DNA from 3 places in the Caballeronia sp. SL1002 genome. Region 2 is predicted to be linked to each of the others. Evidence: predicted binding sites of a transcription regulator. Region 2 holds the regulator's gene; each other region holds the start of a gene.
What was found. Region 2 encodes LexA, which represses DNA repair genes until DNA is damaged. Its sites were predicted from a motif close to ACTGTATNNNNATACAGT; they were not measured.
Positions count from the first base shown of each region.

Region 1 (6,028 bases), on a different contig from region 2:
ATCCAGACCGCGTCCACGCCGAGTTGCACGAGATAGTCCAGGCGCTCCGTGATGCCGTCGAGATCGCCAATGCCATCACCATTGTGGTCCTGAAACGATCGCGGATACACTTGGTAGATGACGCCTTGCTGCCACCACGCGAGTTGCAACATAGTCCTTCCCATTAACGCTCAACGCAGGTTTGGAGACGACATAGAGACCTCATGCTAAACGATCTCTGGTACAAGAATGCGGTCATCTATTGCTTGTCCGTCGGCACTTTCATGGACGCGAACGGCGACGGAACCGGCGATTTTCAAGGGCTCATACGCCGTCTCGACTACCTGCAGGGTCTCGGCATTTCCACCGTGTGGCTGATGCCGTTCCAGCCGTCTCCCGGCCGCGACAACGGCTACGACATCTCCGATTACTACAACGTCGATCCGCGTTACGGCACGCTTGGCGATTTCGCCGAGTTCACGCACGCTTGCCGTCAACGCGGCTTGCGCGTGATGATCGACCTCGTGGTCAATCATACGTCGGACCGTCATCCGTGGTTTCGCGAAGCACGTAGCGATCCCGCTTCGAAATATCGTGACTGGTACGTATGGTCGGACAAGAAGCCGCCGAACGCTCGCGATGGCGTCGTGTTTCCCGGCGTGCAGAAGTCGACGTGGACCTACGATAAAGAAGCGAATCTCTGGTACTTCCACCGCTTTTACGATTTCCAGCCGGATCTGAACACAGCGAACCCGCATGTCCAGGCAGAGTTGCTCAAGATCATGGGATTCTGGATCCAGCTTGGCGTATCGGGTTTCCGGATGGACGCGGTGCCGTTCGTCATCGCGACTAAGGGCGCGAAGGTCAAGCGTCCGGTCGAGCAATACGACATGTTGCGGACGTTCCGTGAGTTCCTGCAATGGCGCAAAGGCGACGCGATCATTCTCGCCGAAGCGAATGTTCTGCCGGACACCGACCTCGATTATTTCGGCGATGACGGAGAGCGCCTGCAAATGATGTTCAATTTCCAGGTCAATCAGAACACGTTCTATACGCTTGCGACCGCGGACACCGCGCCGCTCAAGAAGGCGCTGATGTCGACGCGGCCACGCCCCGCGGCCGCGCAGTGGGGCGTGTTCCTCCGCAATCACGACGAGCTCGATCTCGGTCGCCTGACACCGGAACAACGCGCTGCGGTATTCGCGGAATTCGGTCCGGACGCGGATATGCAGCTTTACGGACGCGGCATTCGTCGCCGGCTTGCGCCGATGCTCAATGGCGACCGGAGGCGTCTGGAGCTTGCCTATAGCCTCATGCTCACGTTGCCGGGCACGCCGGTGATCCGCTATGGCGACGAGATCGGCATGGGCGACGATCTGCGGCTGCCCGAGCGAGAATGCGCACGCACGCCGATGCAATGGTCTGGCGAGCCGCACGCCGGATTCACGAAGAACGAACGGCCGGTTGCGCGCGTTATTTCGGATGGACCATACGGCTTCGAGCGCGTGAATGTCGCGAGTCAACGCCGCGATCCCGATTCGCTCCTCAACTGGACCGAGCGCGTGATTCGTATGCGTCGTGAGGTTCCGGAAATCAGCTGGGGCGATTTCGCCGTGTTGCGAACATCGCGGCAGGACGTGTTGGCTTTGCGTTACGACTGGCGTAACAACTCGGTGCTGTGCCTGCACAATTTCAGCGCCGCTGCGTGTACCGTGAAATTCCGCTCGGGCTGCTGCGATCCGGCCGAGGACCTGCTCGTGAGTCTCTTGTCCGACGATCACAGCCGCGCGGGCGACGACGGACGTCATAGCGTCGTGCTGGAGCCTTATGGATACCGCTGGTATCGCATGGGGGGGCTCGATTACCTGCTTAAGCGCAGCGAGGTCTAAGCGGATTGCTGCGGGTCGTCTACCCATCGGACATGGACGACTCGCACGGGAATGTCATGAGCCGTGCAATAGGCGAGCCAGCGGATCTGGTTATCTTGCAGCCGGTCTCCCGGACCCTTCACCTCGATCATTTCGTAGCGGCCTTCGGTCGGCCAGAATCGAATCAGATCGGGCAGGCCGGTGCGATGGCTTCCGACGTCGTTGGCAATGCGCGTGAAGCAAAGCTTGAGATGCGCGGCGGGAAAGCAGGTAAGCGCCGTTTCGAGCAGTTCGCCGGTCAGCACGCCCCAGTGAACGAACGGCGACTGTACGCCGCATTTCGCGGCGAATCGGGCTCGGATGAGCTGCTTGTATTCGTCGGTGTCCAGTTGCGTGAGACAGCGTTCGAACGCGTCGCGTCGACGCTCGTGGAAATCGGGCGCGTGGAGATCGGCGGGGCCGCGCTGAAAGGGATGGAAGAACGCGCCAGGCAGAGGCGCAAAAATCGCGTCCCAGCAGAGCAGACCGAACAGCGCATTGATCAAGGCGTTCTCGACATAGTGAACGGGTGCATCGGGATGAAACAGTGCTTCCCTGACCACTCTTTCGACAGAATCGGGCACCGTCGGCCTCGGTAGCGCGAGTTCGATACGATCGATACCTCGCGGCCGTTCGACGCGCTTCGCGGCGAGACCCAGCGTGCGCCGCAAACGCGGCAGCATCCGCGCGACCCGTTGGGCTTCCTCTTCGCTTTCTGGCTTGCCGTATGCGTCGAGCGCAAGATCGTAAGCGTGGGATACGAATCCGGATTGCTCGAGGACACGCAGACGCCGATGCCGTGCGCCTGGAAACCGGCAGTTCGAATACGCCTCAAGCGCGCGATCCCATTGCTTCTTGCGCTCGCAATACTGGCCGATTCGAAACAGCAGCTTCTGGCGCTTTTGTTCCAGCCAGGGCTGGCCGCAAGTCAGTGCTTCGATCTCGTGGATCATTTGTTCGAGCGTCGGTGCGCCATCGATCTGCTCGTAAGCATCCAGCAATTCGCGATAAGCGTGCAGTGACAGAAAGACGTCGATATCGAAGCGGCTTTGAAACGGCCGTGAGGTCGGATCGAATGCAACTTGCTCGTAACGAAACACGCCGAGATCCGTCAGAACGAATTCGGACCATCTCTGATGCAGATTGCCAAAAAACATCAGTCTTAGCCGATCGCAAAGCGAGTCGAGCTTGAAGCGAAAAATGCGCTCTGCGGAAGCGGGACGCCACGCGCCGTAGCGTTGCGCGGTCGTATCCCATGCATGCAGACTGTCGCGGAGTTCGGCCTTACGGGTATTCGAAGCCGCTAGCGCTTCCGGAAACATTTCGATGAGCTCGGCCTTGGTGTGCGAGTCGAATATTTCATCCAGCGTGAGTGTCGGATCGGCATCGATATAGCCTGGATCGCTAAGCCATTTAGCTGCCTGAACCGGACAGCCAATTTCCGCGTAGGCCAGCTTGCTTGTGCGAAAAAGCGGACCGTTGCGCATCAGCATGCGAACGACGAGCGCGCGCGATGGCAACGGCAACGCCGGGAATCGATCGAGAAACGCGCGTTCCTCGTCGTTCCACAGGTCGCCGTAGCGCGCGTTCAACCAGTCGAGTGCGCGCTCGAAATTCAGAAGATAGTAATAGCGCCGCTGAAATTCGGCCGGGATCGGGACAAGAGTCATAAGTGCTGTATGGATATACAGCGCTTATGATACCGTCATCGCGAAAATTCAGCGAGTCGGCAGAGCCGACGTGCGCAGTTCTGCACGGAGCGCCTTGGCGGCATCGACCATGATTGCGAGTCAGCGGATCGGAGCGCGATATCGCGTCGCGAAACGCGCATTGGCTAGCCGGTCCCGGAATCGCGTTCCGATTCGATCCGCGAGGTGCTCGAACTTGCCTAGATCAAGCCGGGCGCTTAGCGCTCGCCAGTCACATTTCCAGTTGCAACGTCGATGCTTCGGCGGCCGGCACGGCGCAGCAAATCAGCGCTTCATCGGCGGCCACATCGAAGGACGGCGCATTCGAATATGCCACTTCGCCCTTCACGATCTTTGTCCGGCAGGTCCCGCAAGTTCCTCCGCGACATCCGAACTCGGGCTTAAGGCCCTGGCGTTCGGCCAGTTCCAGTAGAGTGCCGCTGCCGGGCGTCCAGTTCGCTTCCTTGCCCGATATCACGAAGGCTACGGGAACCGAGTTGTCGGCGGCCTCGGCTGCATGGCTGCGATCGTTATCGCGTTTCAATGCCGAAGGTCCGAACGATTCGGCGTGAATGCGCGCGTCCGCGACATTCAGCGCGCGCAAACCGTCATACATGGCTTGCATGAACGCGGAGGGGCCGCACAAGTAGAAGTCGTAGTCGTCGAAGGGGAGCTTTGCCCGCAGCAGATCCATATCGATACGTCCCGTCGCTTCACGATCCCGTCCGTGCTCGGCGTCCTCGGCATCGGTTAGCGTGCGCACGAGTTGCACGCTGCCCTGAGCGCGCGTCACGAGTTGCCGAAGTTCCGTATCGAATGCGCGTTCCTTGAGCGAATGCGCCGAATAGAACAGCCAGGTCGGGCGAATGCGGCGCTTGCGGAGTCCTTCATACACGACATCCTTAAGCATCGCGAGCATCGGCGTGATACCGATACCTGCCGCGAGCAGCACCGCCGGACGCGTTTCCAAAGCATCGATCACGAAACTTCCCGCTGGCGCGCGCGTTTCAACTAGATCGCCGACCTTGAGCGTGTCGTGAAGATGGCGCGACACGGCGCCTTCGCGCTTGACGCTGATGCGATACACGCCGTCCGACGGTGCAACCGAAAGCGTATAGGTGCGAATCACGGGCGTCGTGGCGCCGGGCAGCGTCACGCGAATGGGCAGGTGTTGCCCGGCACGATGTGCAATCAGCCCGGCGTGGTCGGCGGGTTCGAGATGGAACGAGCGGATCGCCGCGCTTTCATCGACGATTTTCGCGATCCGCATGGCGCGCCACGTGTCGGCATGCGCTATGGCAGCGAGCCGGCCAGCGGCTTCGTCCCACGTTCCCGTCATCAACGCATTCGGCGACGCGCCTTCGTCGCGCAACTCGCCCGCATGATTGCGCTCGCGGGTCCAGACAAGCGGCAGCGCCTGCCGCCGATACACCACGCGACGCGGCATGAAGCGCCACACGCGTTCCGCGCCTTGAAACGCGGCGATATCCGGCGAGTCGAGAATGACCTCGGCGTCGCCCGACATTTGCAGCAAGTCGCCGGTCGAGAAGTCGGGGAACACCAGTCCCGCTTCCCCGTTCAACAGGATATTGCCGAGCGTGTTGAAGAAAAGATTCCCGGCGAAGTCCGGGATCGTCAGACCGCCGTCCGCATCGAGCCGGACGAACCCCGGCCTGCCGCCGCGATGCGATACGTCCACCTGTTGCCGTCCATCGTCGCGCTCTGCATATGACGCAACGAAAAACGTATCCGCTTGCGCGACGATCGCGCGAGCGCGCTCGTCGATATTCGTAGTCTCGCTTGCACCGAAGTCGGACGGCGAGCCGGGATCGCGCGTGAACGATGGTGCCCGCTTCTGAATGTATTGCGGACAGTTGCCGAAGCTCTGCTCGACACCGATCGCAAAGCCGTCCGCGTTCACGCGCCGCACCGTTCCGTTCATGCGGTTGCGACGGCGCGTAGAAAGGTCGATACCGAGCAGGGCAACAGGCTTCGCTTCGCCGATCCCGCGTGCCGCTGGGTCATCGGGTTCGGACGCGACGCGCAATTGCAGCGTCCGCGGATCCGGCGAATAGGTAAATCCCGGAAGCCCGGCGCGCACGGTTGCCCACGCGTCGCCGTTATCGTCGACCGTGCCGAGCACGACGAACGGCAACTGAGCGAAGAATGTCCGGTGTTGCTCGGGCATGCTCGATCTGACGACGCGCCGTCCGACTTCGCGCATTTTCTCTACCACGCCCGCATGCTGCTGCATCGCGAGCTCGCCGGCGTGCCACGCCGAGGCTTCTACTTGTGCAGACATGGCGATCACTCCGCGTAATCAAGCCGCCGTCAATCCGGCTCGGGTGGTCTGGAAGGGCACGAAGCCCGGCAGCGACTCGACGCGCGCAAGCCACGCGTTGACGTTCGCGTAGGGCGAGAGATCGACGAAGCCTTCGGGCGCGCGGGCGATAT
Region 1 covers NZ_JBYMUW010000005.1:499,556-505,583, forward strand. Annotated here, with positions in the region: gene AC3D25_RS26760 (alpha-amylase family glycosyl hydrolase) at 1-152, opposite strand, end outside; gene AC3D25_RS26765 (alpha-amylase family protein) at 204-1,868, shown strand; gene AC3D25_RS26770 (VRR-NUC domain-containing protein) at 1,865-3,556, opposite strand; gene AC3D25_RS26775 (pyridoxamine 5'-phosphate oxidase family protein) at 3,807-5,876, opposite strand; gene AC3D25_RS26780 (glutathione S-transferase family protein) at 5,895-6,028, opposite strand, start outside.
Region 1: AC3D25_RS26770 (VRR-NUC domain-containing protein) is a predicted target of LexA. The motif match lies at 3,561-3,578, and genes of this name have one in related genera.

Region 2 (6,028 bases):
AAATGCGTGGTCAGCAGAATGGTCTTGCCGCGCGCGAGGAGCGAACGCAGCCTTTCCCAGATCAGATGCCGCGCCTGCGGATCGAGGCCGGTCGTGGGTTCGTCCATGATGAGCACGTCCGGATCGTTGACGAGCGCGCGCGCCAGCGTGAGGCGGCGCTTCATTCCGCCCGACAACTCGCCGACGCGCGCGTCCGCCTTGCTTTCAAGCCGCGCGAATTCGAGCAGCGACGGCACCAGCGCCGCGATCTCGCCGCCGCTCATCCCGAAATAGCGGCCGAACACGAGCAGATTTTCCCGCACGGTGAAATCCGGATCGAGATTGTCGAACTGCGGCACGACGCCGACGCGCCGGCGGGCAAAGCGCGCACGCGCGGGAACCGGCTCATCGACCAGGCGAATCCGGCCGGCGTCCGGCGACGTGATGCCGAGCAGCATCTTGAGCGTGGTTGTCTTGCCCGCGCCGTTCGGGCCGAGTAGCCCAAAACATTCGCCGCGCTGAACATTGAACGAAAGCCCGTCGACGACGACCTTGTCGCCGTAATGTTTCCGGACGTCCGAAAATTCGATGGCGGCGACGCCGGAAGCCGTTGAATCTGCTACGTCTGACATGCCTTTAGCCTGCGTTTTTTGGAAGAAGGACGAGCGGGCTAGTTTAATGCACGCACCACGGCGGCGCTCGCGCGGACCCGTGGCGCACCCGATGCGCGCATGGCGACGGTGTGTCGTGCACGAAGCATTGGCGAACAGCGCGAGGAGCCCTATCGATCAAGGCTGGCGCGCGCCTGGCACGAACCCCGCTTCAACCTTTCGGACGCGTTTCGACGCATCAGCGTTTTCCATCGTTGCCATGCCAGCGGCGACGCACGATCATGCAGGCAACGCCGCGCCGAATTCCCGGGGGCGAGGAGAACCATCATGGCGAGCTACCAGAAAATCCTTCTTTGTTACGACGGCACCCGCGAAGGCCGCAAGGCGCTCCGGCAGGGCGCGAACCTCGCCATCGAACTGAAAGCCGAGACGCATGTGCTCGCGGTGGTCGATATGCGTTCGAGCATCGCACAAAGCGCGGGCCTCTTGACCGATATGGCCTGCGGCCGTTTCGAGGATGCCGCGCGCGACATCCTGCAGGAAGGCGTCGACTGGCTCACCGAACGCGGCTTGCCCGCACAGGGCCACTTCGCGTTCGGTCATCCGATCGATGAAATCGCGAATCTCGCCGAGACGCTCAAAGTGGATCTGGTCGTGGTCGGGCATCGCTGCCGTAACGGACTGGCGCGCTGGTGGATGGGCGCGGGTAATACGCCGCTGCTCGATCGCGTCTCGTGCAGCATTTTGGTTGCCGTGTGCGCGGCGGGTGAATCGGAAGAGGCCGCTGAAGCCGAGGATGCCGCGCGCAAAGCCGCCCGCACAGCCGAAGCCAGCGTTTAGCGCGTTTGGTTTCCGCTGGGCGCGTGCTTTTTCGACGGCTCAGCTTGCCGCTATCCGTTGAGATCCACCGCGACCAGCTTCCACGAAATCAAGTTGGTGCGACGGAAGATCGCGGAATAATGCGCATCGCCCGCGCCGTGCTGATACGTGACGACAAACGTGTTGACGTCGCGATAGGCCGCCGCGGTTTGCGGCGGCGGCTTTTGCGCTTCATCGGCGTGGGTCGCGGGAGACGCCGGAGCGGGTGCGTTGGCCGGGGCGGCGGACGCATCCGGTGACGCGGCGACCGGCGGCGGCGGGCGCTCGCCAGGATTCCCTTGCGGCGGGATGCCGTTGAGAATCGCGGCCACGCCGTCAGGCGTGGCGTAGGAATCGACCAGCGGCCCGACTAGCGCCGCACCGATCATCGCGCCGATCACCGCCAGCGGATTCCCGCTTTTTTGAATATCCAGACGGCGCGTCAGCAGTCCGGACACTTGCTCCTTGAGACTGTCGCGCAGCGCGGGGAAATCGACGTACTGATTCACGGTTGCGGCGTCGCGCGCGTCGGCCGCGCGCTTCACGCGATCCAGCACGATATACGGCGACGCGTACAACAGCGCACATGCCGCGGCGACAACGATGAGTACAAGCGTGACGAGAACGGACTTACGGGTACGGGTCATACGGTCGAGCGCCTTTTCTGATTACCAGGGTCCCTGAATGGACCGCATTCGTGCGCGTTTGATCCCGGAAATTGCGTTTGTCCTTTCTCGCCGCGGTCGAGCCGAAGTCGAGCCGAAGTCCATCAGGCGAAAAGCCCACCCTCGACACCGGCACGTTCTTCGTCGATACAACGGTCGATCATGCGCGACACCTCGTCGATATTGCCGACCATGATGACGCGCGATTCCCCGCGATAGATCCGCACCGGCGCGCGCCGTTCCGCCTGTGCATGCACCGACGAACTCAATGAAACGCGCGCAAACGCCGGTTGGCGTGAGGGCAGCGCCGGCAATTCATCGAACAGGCCGGGCGTGGCCGACGCGACGTCTGCGGCAGCTGTTCGCAGCTTGCACGACATAAGTGAACGCAAGTGACGCAGGCGGCCAAACTGACGGAAGGGCAACAAACGGGCGAATCGTTCCATGATGTTTCTCCAGACAATAGGACACACCGCGGCGCGCCGCGAGTGCGGCCGCCGTCTTGCAATATCGATTTGATGGATTGCGCCGCCCGGATCAGCCGTGCTGGTCCGAACCCGCGCTATTTAGAACTCGCCGGATCGAATCAAACCGACCGCGATTCCTTCCAGCGCAAACTCCGCGCTGCCCGACGCAACGAAGATATTTTCGTAATCCGGGTTTTCGGCGATCAGCTCGACACCGTCCTTGCGCCGTTTCCAGCGCTTGACCGTGACGTCGTCGCCGATTCGCGCGACCACGATCTGCCCGTCTTTCGCTTCGGTCTTTTTCTGCACGGCGAGCAGGTCGCCGTCGAAAATGCCCGCGTCGCGCATGGAAAGACCGCGCACCTTGAGCAAATAGTCCGGACGGCTCGAAAAGAGCGCCGGGTCGCACATATAGGTCTGCGCGATATGTTCCTGCGCGAGGATCGGACTGCCCGCCGCGACGCGCCCGACAAGCGGCAACGACAACTGCATGATGCTGGCGTGCGGCAGCGTGAACTGGTGCGGCGCGTCCTCCATGTTGCCCGTAAGCAGACGAATACCGCGCGACGCACCCGCCGCCAGTTCGATCACACCCTTGCGCGCCAAGGCACGCAAATGCTCTTCGGCGGAGTTCGCGGAACTAAAACCCAGCTCGGCGGCAATCTCGGCGCGCGTCGGCGGAAAACCGGTGCGCTCGATGGCGCGCTGGATCAGTTCGAACACCTCTTGCTGCCGCGCGGTTAGTTTGCTCATTTTTGTCACTGGCAAGGCCTCTGGTGCACTGTATGGATGGACAGGTGACTGTATTTTTATACAGTATCTCGCGCATTTCAAGCTTTACTTGAAGTTCGGCGTGCAAGCCTCGCGAGCAAGGGTTTTCGCGCCTTATTTTGATCGCTCGAACATCGGTTTTCGTGCCGCAACGCCGCGCCCAGCCGTCATTACCACTTTTGAGTATTAAAAAATGAAGAACAATTATTTTTAATAATGAAAGCCCGTCGATAGACTCGCTCCATCAACTCACAACGACGGAGAACGGGGAATGCTTAGTCTGAAAACGGGTTTCGGGGCGCGGTCGCGGCGACTGCTGGCAACGTTGGTGCTGGGTGCGGCGACGGGCGCGGGAATGATCGCGCAGGCGCATGCGGATACGTCGTTCCTGAACGTTTCCTACGATCCGACCCGCGAGTTGTATCAGGATTTCAATCAGGCGTTTGCAAAGAAGTGGAAAGCCGAAACGGGCGAAACCGTGACCTTCAAGCAGTCGCACGGTGGCTCGGGCGGACAGGCGCGCGCCGTTCTGGACGGGCTCCAGGCGGACGTCGTGACACTTGCGCTGGCGTACGACATCGACGCGCTGGCGGGCAAGGGGCTCGTCAACGCCGACTGGCAAAAGCGGCTGCCGGACAACGCGTCGCCTTATACGTCGACGATCGTGTTCCTCGTGCGCAAGGGCAATCCGAAGCAGATCAAGGACTGGAACGATCTGGCGAAATCGGGGGTGTCGATTGTCACGCCGAACCCGAAGACCTCGGGCGGCGCGCGCTGGAATTATCTGGCGGCGTGGGCGTACGCGCTGCACCAGCCGAACGGCAACGAGCAGAAGGCGAAGGAATTCGTGTCGGCGCTCTATAAGAATGCCGGCGTGCTGGATTCCGGCGCGCGCGGCGCGACGACGAGTTTCGTGCAGCGCGGTCAGGGCGATGTGCTGATCGCGTGGGAAAACGAGGCGTTTTTGTCGCTGAAAGAATTTGGCTCTGACAAATTCGAGATCGTGGTGCCGTCGGTGAGCATTCTGGCCGAGCCGCCGGTCGCGGTGGTGGACAAGGTCGTCGATCGTCATGGCACGCGCAAGCTGGCCGAAGCGTATCTGCAATATCTGTATAGCGAGGAAGGGCAGGAAATCGCGGCGCGCAATTTCTATCGCCCGCGCTCCAGCAAAGTGCCGGCCGCGCTCACGAAGCAGTTTCCGAAGCTGAAGCTCTATACGGTCGACGATACGTTCGGCGGCTGGACCAAGGCGCAGAAAACGCATTTCGCCGATGGCGGCGTGTTCGATTCGATCTATCAGCCGCAGTAAATCATTGCGCGGGTGAGTCGTGTGTGCGATGCCCGCGCCGCGTCTAGAATCGCCTGACCGAAGCATCGAAAGAATAGCAGTGCCCATAAGCGGCTCGACCGCACATAACGACGCCGCCGCGACGCTGCTGTATTTCGCGGCGGTGACCCCTCAGCGCTCTACGTGCCAGGCATTCACGCACGGCGGGCGCGCTGGAACAGGATGAACGAAGCATGACGACGTTGACTTTCCGCAAGCCGAGCGCGCTGCCCGGCTTCGGCCTGACGCTCGGCATCACGCTGGCTTACTTGAGCCTCGTGGTGCTGATTCCGCTCGCGGCGACTTTCGCCAAAACGGCCACGCTCGACTGGGCGCAGTTCGTGCGCGCGGTTACTTCGCCGCGCGTGGTCGCGTCGTATCGGCTCACGTTTACCGCGGCGCTCGGTGGCGCGCTGATCAACGCCGTGTTCGGCTTTCTGGTCGCGTGGGTGCTTGTGCGTTATGAGTTTCCGTTCAAGCGCGTGGTGGATGCCGTCGTCGATCTGCCGTTCGCGCTGCCGACCTCGGTCGCCGGCATCTCGCTCGCGGCCGTGTACGCGACCAACGGGTGGATCGGCCAGTATCTCGCGCCGCTCGGCATCAAGGTCGCGTTCACGCCGCTCGGCGTGCTCGTGGCGCTGACGTTTATCGGCCTGCCGTTCGTCGTCCGCACGGTGCAGCCGGTGCTCGAAGACTTCGAGCGCGAGCAGGAAGAGGCGGCCGCGTGCCTCGGCGCGACGCGCTGGCTCACGTTCCGGCGCGTCGTGCTGCCCTCGCTTTTCCCCGCGCTTCTGACCGGTTTCGCGCTCGCGTTCGCGCGGGCGCTCGGCGAATACGGCTCGGTGATCTTTATCGCCGGCAACGTGCCGATGAAGTCCGAGATCACGTCGCTGCTCATCATCACGAAGCTCGAACAGTACGACTACGCGGGCGCTACGGCGATCGCGGTCGTGATGCTGTGCGTCTCGTTCCTGATGCTGCTCCTGATCAACACGCTGCAATGGTTCCTGCAACGGCGCACGAGCCGTGGCGGCGCCGGGCCGGCCGCGCCTGCGGTTGCGGGTTCGCTGCATGTCGAAGGGAGCCGCCCATGAGTTCGCCGGATCAGAAAGCCGTCGCCCCGCTCGGGACCGCGCGAGCGGGCCGTGAAGTGCATACGCTCAATCCCGTCACCGAGCCGCGCGCCGTGCGCTGGGTGCTGACCGGCGTGGCGCTCATGTTTCTCGCGCTGTTCCTCGTGGTGCCGCTCGCCGCCGTGTTCGTGCAGGCGTTCAGCAAGGGCGTCGAGTATTACTTCGAGTCGTTGAAGGACCCGGACGCGTGGTCGGCGATCAAGCTCACGTTAATCAC
Region 2 covers NZ_JBYMUW010000002.1:1,394,172-1,400,199, reverse strand. Annotated here, with positions in the region: gene nodI (nodulation factor ABC transporter ATP-binding protein NodI) at 1-704, opposite strand, end outside; gene AC3D25_RS09080 (universal stress protein) at 918-1,430, shown strand; gene AC3D25_RS09075 (DUF2939 domain-containing protein) at 1,481-2,095, opposite strand; gene AC3D25_RS09070 (hypothetical protein) at 2,218-2,559, opposite strand; gene lexA (transcriptional repressor LexA) at 2,680-3,333, opposite strand; gene AC3D25_RS09060 (sulfate ABC transporter substrate-binding protein) at 3,623-4,660, shown strand; gene cysT (sulfate ABC transporter permease subunit CysT) at 4,873-5,772, shown strand; gene cysW (sulfate ABC transporter permease subunit CysW) at 5,769-6,028, shown strand, end outside.

Region 3 (6,028 bases), on a different contig from region 2:
ACAAGTAAAAGAAAGGAGCAGCAATATGGCATCGTTGCCGTTGATCCAGGAACGTCGGGCACGCGGACGGGCGGCTCGCAGCGCGGTACCTCGGGGAAGTCACGAGACGGTCGGAAACGTCGATCGCGATGCCGTCGATTTGTTGCAGAGAAGCAGCGCCGGGCGCGTCGGCGCGCTCGTCCCCTTGCGATACGGGCGCATGCTCGTTTCCCCATTCACATTCTTCCGTGGCAGCGCGATCGTGCAGGCGCACGATCTGGCCGGCACGCCCGATAGCGGTATCCATCTCCAAATTTGCGGCGACTGCCACTTGTCCAATTTCGGCGGATTCGCGACGCCCGAACGCGCGCTGATTTTCGATCTCAACGATTTCGACGAAACTGCGCTAGGACCGTGGGAGTGGGATCTGAAGCGGTTGGTCGCGAGTTTTACCGTCGCCGGTCGCACGCTCGGACACGGCAACGCGGCCGCCGACGAATTCGCGTTCCTCGTGGCGCAGAGCTATCAGACGCGCATTGACGAATATGCGGAGATGGGCGCGCTCGAACTCTGGTACGAGCGGATTACGTTCGACCGCCTGTACGAGACGGTAAGCACGGACGATGCGCGGCGACGCGTCAAGCGCGGAATCGCCCGCGCGTCGCGGCGCACGCACGAAAGCGTGTTGCCGAAACTGGCGGAGGAAAACGAGCCGGGCGAATGGCGCATTCGGGACGCGCCGCCCGGCGTGTTTCACATTCACGGCGACAGTACGCTCTTCGGCCCGGACGAAGACTGGATGAAACTCACCGGTACGCGCGAAGAGCTTCTCGCGCCAGTCTTGCGTGAATACATGACGACGATCACCGCCGACCGCGCCGAATTGCTCTCCCAATTCGCGCTGAAAGACGTGGCCTTCAAGGTGGTCGGCGTGGGAAGCGTCGGTACGCGTTGCCTCGTTTTCCTGATGACCGACCCGATCGGGAAACCGCTTTTCCTGCAACTGAAGGAATCGGCGGCGTCGGTGGTGTCGATGTTTTTCGACGACGCCGGCGCGAACGCTTCCGAGCTTCACGACGGACGGCGCGTCGTGACCGGCCAGCGCTTGATGCAGGCGGCGACCGATCCGTTTCTGGGATGGGCGACCGGCCCGCTCGGGCGTCCGATGTACATCCGCCAACTTCGCGACATGAAAATCTCCGCCGAACTCGAACTCTTCAACGCGGGAGCTTTTCGCGAGTACGCGGCTTTGTGCGGCTGGGTTCTCGCACGGGCACACGCAAAAGCGAGCGGTCGCGCGCCTGAAATTTCCGGATATATCGGCAGCGGCTCGCGCATGGCCGAAACGTTGATGCGCTATGGCAGCGCCTATGCGGACCAGGTGGAACGCGATTTCGACGCGTTTCGGGTTGCCTGCCGAAACGGTCGCCTCGAAGCGCGAACCGACGCCGACATGGCCGCCGATTTCACGACTTAGTCGGCGCGCGCCATGGCGGTTTGCGGCATGCCGCCGCGCGGCAAGCGCGCGCTGCTATGCCGCAAACGATCAATGCGCGACGGCGACGGCGAGGGCCGGTCGCCCCTGTTGCGCTGCCCGCTCGTAAGCATCGACGGCAAATGCAAATACGGCCGGCAACGCGTTCGTCGCACTGAAATCGACGACATCATCCGTTTCCGGGTATTGGAATTCGCCCGGTCGCGCGAAAAGCTCGCGTAAAGTCGGCTCGTGCCGCCCGGCGAAACCGAGATCAGCGACCGCCTCCGCCTCGATTGCGTGCAGAAGGCGCCACGTGAGCGGCACGCCCTGCACGATATACCGTGCCGATACCGCGCGCGTGATGCGTTCCAGGTCCCGCACCGCGCGGGCAAATTCTTTCTTGCTGAGTTGCTCGTCTAATTTGTCCATCGTCGTCCCCTCAAGCCGTCGCCGTATACTGTACAAACATACAGTACTTGTCGCAACGTTCATTTAGCGTCGCGCCGCCGAAACTCTGTGTCTGTGCGATTCCGCCTACGGGTTAATCAGACGCGCACGCCTAGGCCGGCGAGCGGGAAGCGCGCATTGTTATCCCGTACGGAGGGCGCGCTCGGCGTTCGTAACGGCCCCAGCGCGTAAGCTAATCAACTACAAGGAGAACGAAAGATGAATAAGGATCAAACGGATGGTCTGGTCGAGCAGGCGAAGGGCAAGGTCAACGAAGTGGTCGGAAAGGTGACCGGTGACAAGAAGCAGGAAATCAAGGGCGATTTACAGCAGGCAGCTGGGAAAGTCCGAAAGGGCGTTGGGGATGCGCGTGAAGACGTAAAGGATTCCCTGAAGAAACCGTGATTTTCAAGGCAGCATCGGAACGAAAGCGCACGAAGCAGTTGCGTAAGGTTCGAAGCGGGACGCGTGCGTCCCGCTTTTTTGGGTGTATCGACGAAGAACCGTCCGGCGGGTCGAGGGAAACTTTATGCGCATCAAGTTTCAGCCCCGCAGCCCCGCAACCCCGCATCCCGCAGCCCCGCAGCCCCCGCAGCCCCCGCAGCCCCCGCAGCCCCCGCAGCCCGCGCCACTCGCGCCACTCGCGCGACGGCGTTTGAAATCAAACGTGAACGACCACGAGTAAGGCTTTAGCCTCGCCACGCCCGACATTCCGAATAGCGTGGGGTTCATCGGCTGAATAACGCGCGGTTTCCGCGATCTTTACGCGCTTGCTGGTTCCCGATGCGTCGATCTCGATTGAGCCTTGAAGCACAGTCAAATGCTCGCGCGTGCCCGGCTCGTGGGCGTTAGAAACGAGCGACCGTCCCGGCGTCAGCGTGAGTTCGTACCACTCGAATTTCCCCGCCAGATCTATGGGTCCCCAAACGCGCAGTTGATACGCGCCATCGGCGCCATTTAGTGTCGGAATGTCGTGAGGACCGACGATGCGAATAGTGTCGACTTCCTTTTGCTGCGCAAAAAGCTGGTCCAGGCTAATGCCGAGCGCATTCGTCAAGCGCCATGCAACAGCGATGGTCGGATTCGCCTTGTCGCGCTCGATTTCCGACAACATCGACTTCGAAACGCCCGCTGCTCGCGATAAATCGTCGAGCGTCAGCTTTCGCTCATTGCGAAGTCGCTGAATCTGTTCGCCGACGCGCGGCGGCGCTGCGACTGTCGAAACAGTCTGTGCGCTCGTATTCTCCCTCGTGCTCGTGCTTGCCATCGGCGCTTCAATCCTTTACATTGTTCGGCATATTGGAAATGCGTTCGAAATATCGAACTTGTCCATTCTGATCGATCGACTATAACAGGACCGATGCGTGCCGGCATCGCCATGACCAACCCGAGACGCCGATGAAGCAAAAATACTTGAGCCATGTCCAGACGACGATCGACGAAATTCGTGCGGCGGGGTTCTACAAGGCGGAACGTGTGATCGCAAGTCCGCAATCGTCGGCAATTACGCTGGCGGGCGGCGCCGAAGTCCTTAACTTTTGCGCGAACAACTATCTTGGGCTGGCTGACGACGCACGGCTGATCGATGCGGCGAAGCGCGGCCTTGAACGCGACGGTTTCGGAATGGCCTCGGTGCGATTTATCTGCGGCACGCAGAGCGTACACAAGACACTTGAAAAGGCGCTCGCCGATTTTCTTCAGACCGACGATGCCATTCTGTATTCGAGTTGCTTCGACGCCAACGGCGGCCTTTTTGAGACGTTGCTTGGCGATGAAGACGCAATCATCAGCGATGAACTCAATCACGCCAGCATCATCGACGGCGTGCGGCTTTGCAAGGCAAAGCGCTTTCGCTATCGGAACAACGACCTCGCGGACCTCGAAGCGCGTTTGCAGGAGGCGGACGCCGCAGGGGCGCGCTTCAAGATGATCGCCACCGACGGCGTATTTTCGATGGACGGAATCATCGCCAACCTCACGGGCATCTGCGATCTTGCGGATCGCTATGGTGCGCTGGTCATGGTCGACGATTCCCACGCGGTTGGTTTTGTCGGCGCAAACGGACGCGGAACGCCAGAGCATTGCGGCGTGGCGGATCGGGTCGATATCTTCACCGGAACACTGGGAAAGGCGCTCGGCGGCGCTTCCGGCGGTTACGTCGCAGCGCACAAGGAAATTGTCGAATTGTTGCGGCAACGCAGTCGTCCGTATCTGTTCTCGAATACGTTGGCGCCGAGCATCGCGGCGGCGTCGCTCGGCGTGATCGAACTACTTGCGAGCGACGAAGGCGCGGCGCTGCGAAAGCGGGTCAGTGAAAACGGCGCCCGGTTTCGATCGGCGATGACCGCACTCGGCTTTACGCTCGTGCCGGGTGAGCATCCGATCATCCCGGTGATGTTGGGCGACGCGCAACTCGCATCGAAGATGGCCGACGCACTTCTGCAAGAAGGCGTCTACGTGATTGGGTTCTCCTATCCGGTCGTGCCGAAAGGCCGCGCGCGCATCCGCACGCAGATGAGCGCGGCGCACACGCCCGAGCAGGTGGACCGTGCTATCGATGCGTTCGCGCGTGTCGGTCGCGCGCTCGGCGTGATCTCGCAAGGCGGCTGATTACCGACGGCAGGTTACAGCGCAACGCGACACCTGCACTGCCCAAAACTTGATGCGCATAAAGTTCGGCGCCCCGAGCGGGCAAAGGCCAAATCCAAACGCCGAACTCAGACAGCATCGTCAGGAAGACCAAAAATGAAAGCACTCGCAAAACTCGAACGCGCGCCGGGCCTTACGATGACGCAGGTCAAGCGTCCGGAAGTCGGCCACAACGACGTCCTGATCCGTATCCGGAAAACGGCGATTTGTGGAACGGATATCCACATCTGGAAATGGGACGACTGGGCGCAGAAAACGATTCCAGTGCCAATGCATGTCGGCCATGAATATGTCGGCGAGATTGTCGAGATGGGGCAGGAAGTGCGCGGCTTCGAGATTGGCGACCGCGTGTCCGGCGAAGGCCACATTACCTGCGGGTTCTGTCGAAATTGTCGCGCGGGACGGCGTCACCTTTGCCGCAATACCATTGGCGTCGGCGTGAATCGGGAAGGCGCATTCGCGGAATACCTCGTGATCCCCGCTTTCAACGCGTTCAAGATTCCCGCAGACATTTCCGATGATCTCGCTGCGATCTTCGATCCTTTCGGCAACGCCACGCATACTGCGTTGTCGTTCAATCTCGTCGGTGAAGACGTGCTGATTACGGGCGCGGGGCCGATCGGCGTGATGGCGGTCGCGATTGCGCGGCATGTCGGCGCTCGCAACGTCGTGATTACCGATGTGAACGCTTATCGCCTGGAACTTGCGCTCAAGATGGGCGCGACGCGCGCCGTGAATGTCGCCAGCGAATCGCTGCGCGACGTCATGGCGGAACTCGGCATGACAGAAGGATTCGACGTCGGCCTGGAAATGTCCGGCGTGCCGAGCGCCTTCACCAGCCTGCTCGAAGCGATGAACCACGGAGGCAAAGTGGCATTGCTCGGCATTCCACCCGCGCAGACTGCGATCGACTGGAACCAGGTGATTTTCAAGGGTCTGGAAATCAAGGGAATCTACGGCCGGGAGATGTTCGAAACCTGGTACAAGATGGTCGCGATGCTGCAAAGCGGCCTCGATCTTTCGCCCATTCTCACGCACACGTTTCCCGTCGACGACTTCGAACAGGCCTTTGCCACCATGCTGTCGGGTAACAGTGGAAAGGTCGTCCTCGACTGGACAACAGTCTAAGGCGCCGCCGCCGCGCCTTCATTCGTATCTGGCGAAAATTCGGCCTGAATCGCGACATGCACGTCGTCGCCGACGGCCGGATACCACGTTGACAAGCCGAACAACGCGCGGCTGAAATGACCGTCGGCGGAAAAACCGAGCGTTTCCTGTTTGGTCAGCGGGTCTTTTGAGTGACCGTTGAAGGTCATATCGAGCGTGACGGGGTGAGTCGCGCCGCGAATCGTCAGATCGCCGGTCAGTCTGCCCTTGTTCTCGCCGGTGCGCTCCACGCGCGTGCTGGTAAAGCGGATCACCGGATATCGCGCGACATCGAACATATCCGCGCCCTTCACCAACCGGTCGAGCAAT
Region 3 covers NZ_JBYMUW010000005.1:31,196-37,223, forward strand. Annotated here, with positions in the region: gene AC3D25_RS24610 (DUF2252 domain-containing protein) at 26-1,456, shown strand; gene AC3D25_RS24615 (DUF2471 family protein) at 1,526-1,885, opposite strand; gene AC3D25_RS24620 (CsbD family protein) at 2,123-2,308, shown strand; gene AC3D25_RS24625 (helix-turn-helix domain-containing protein) at 2,565-3,170, opposite strand; gene AC3D25_RS24630 (glycine C-acetyltransferase) at 3,302-4,513, shown strand; gene tdh (L-threonine 3-dehydrogenase) at 4,649-5,680, shown strand; gene AC3D25_RS24640 (YceI family protein) at 5,677-6,028, opposite strand, start outside.
Region 3: AC3D25_RS24615 (DUF2471 family protein) is a predicted target of LexA. The motif match lies at 1,913-1,930, and genes of this name have one in related genera.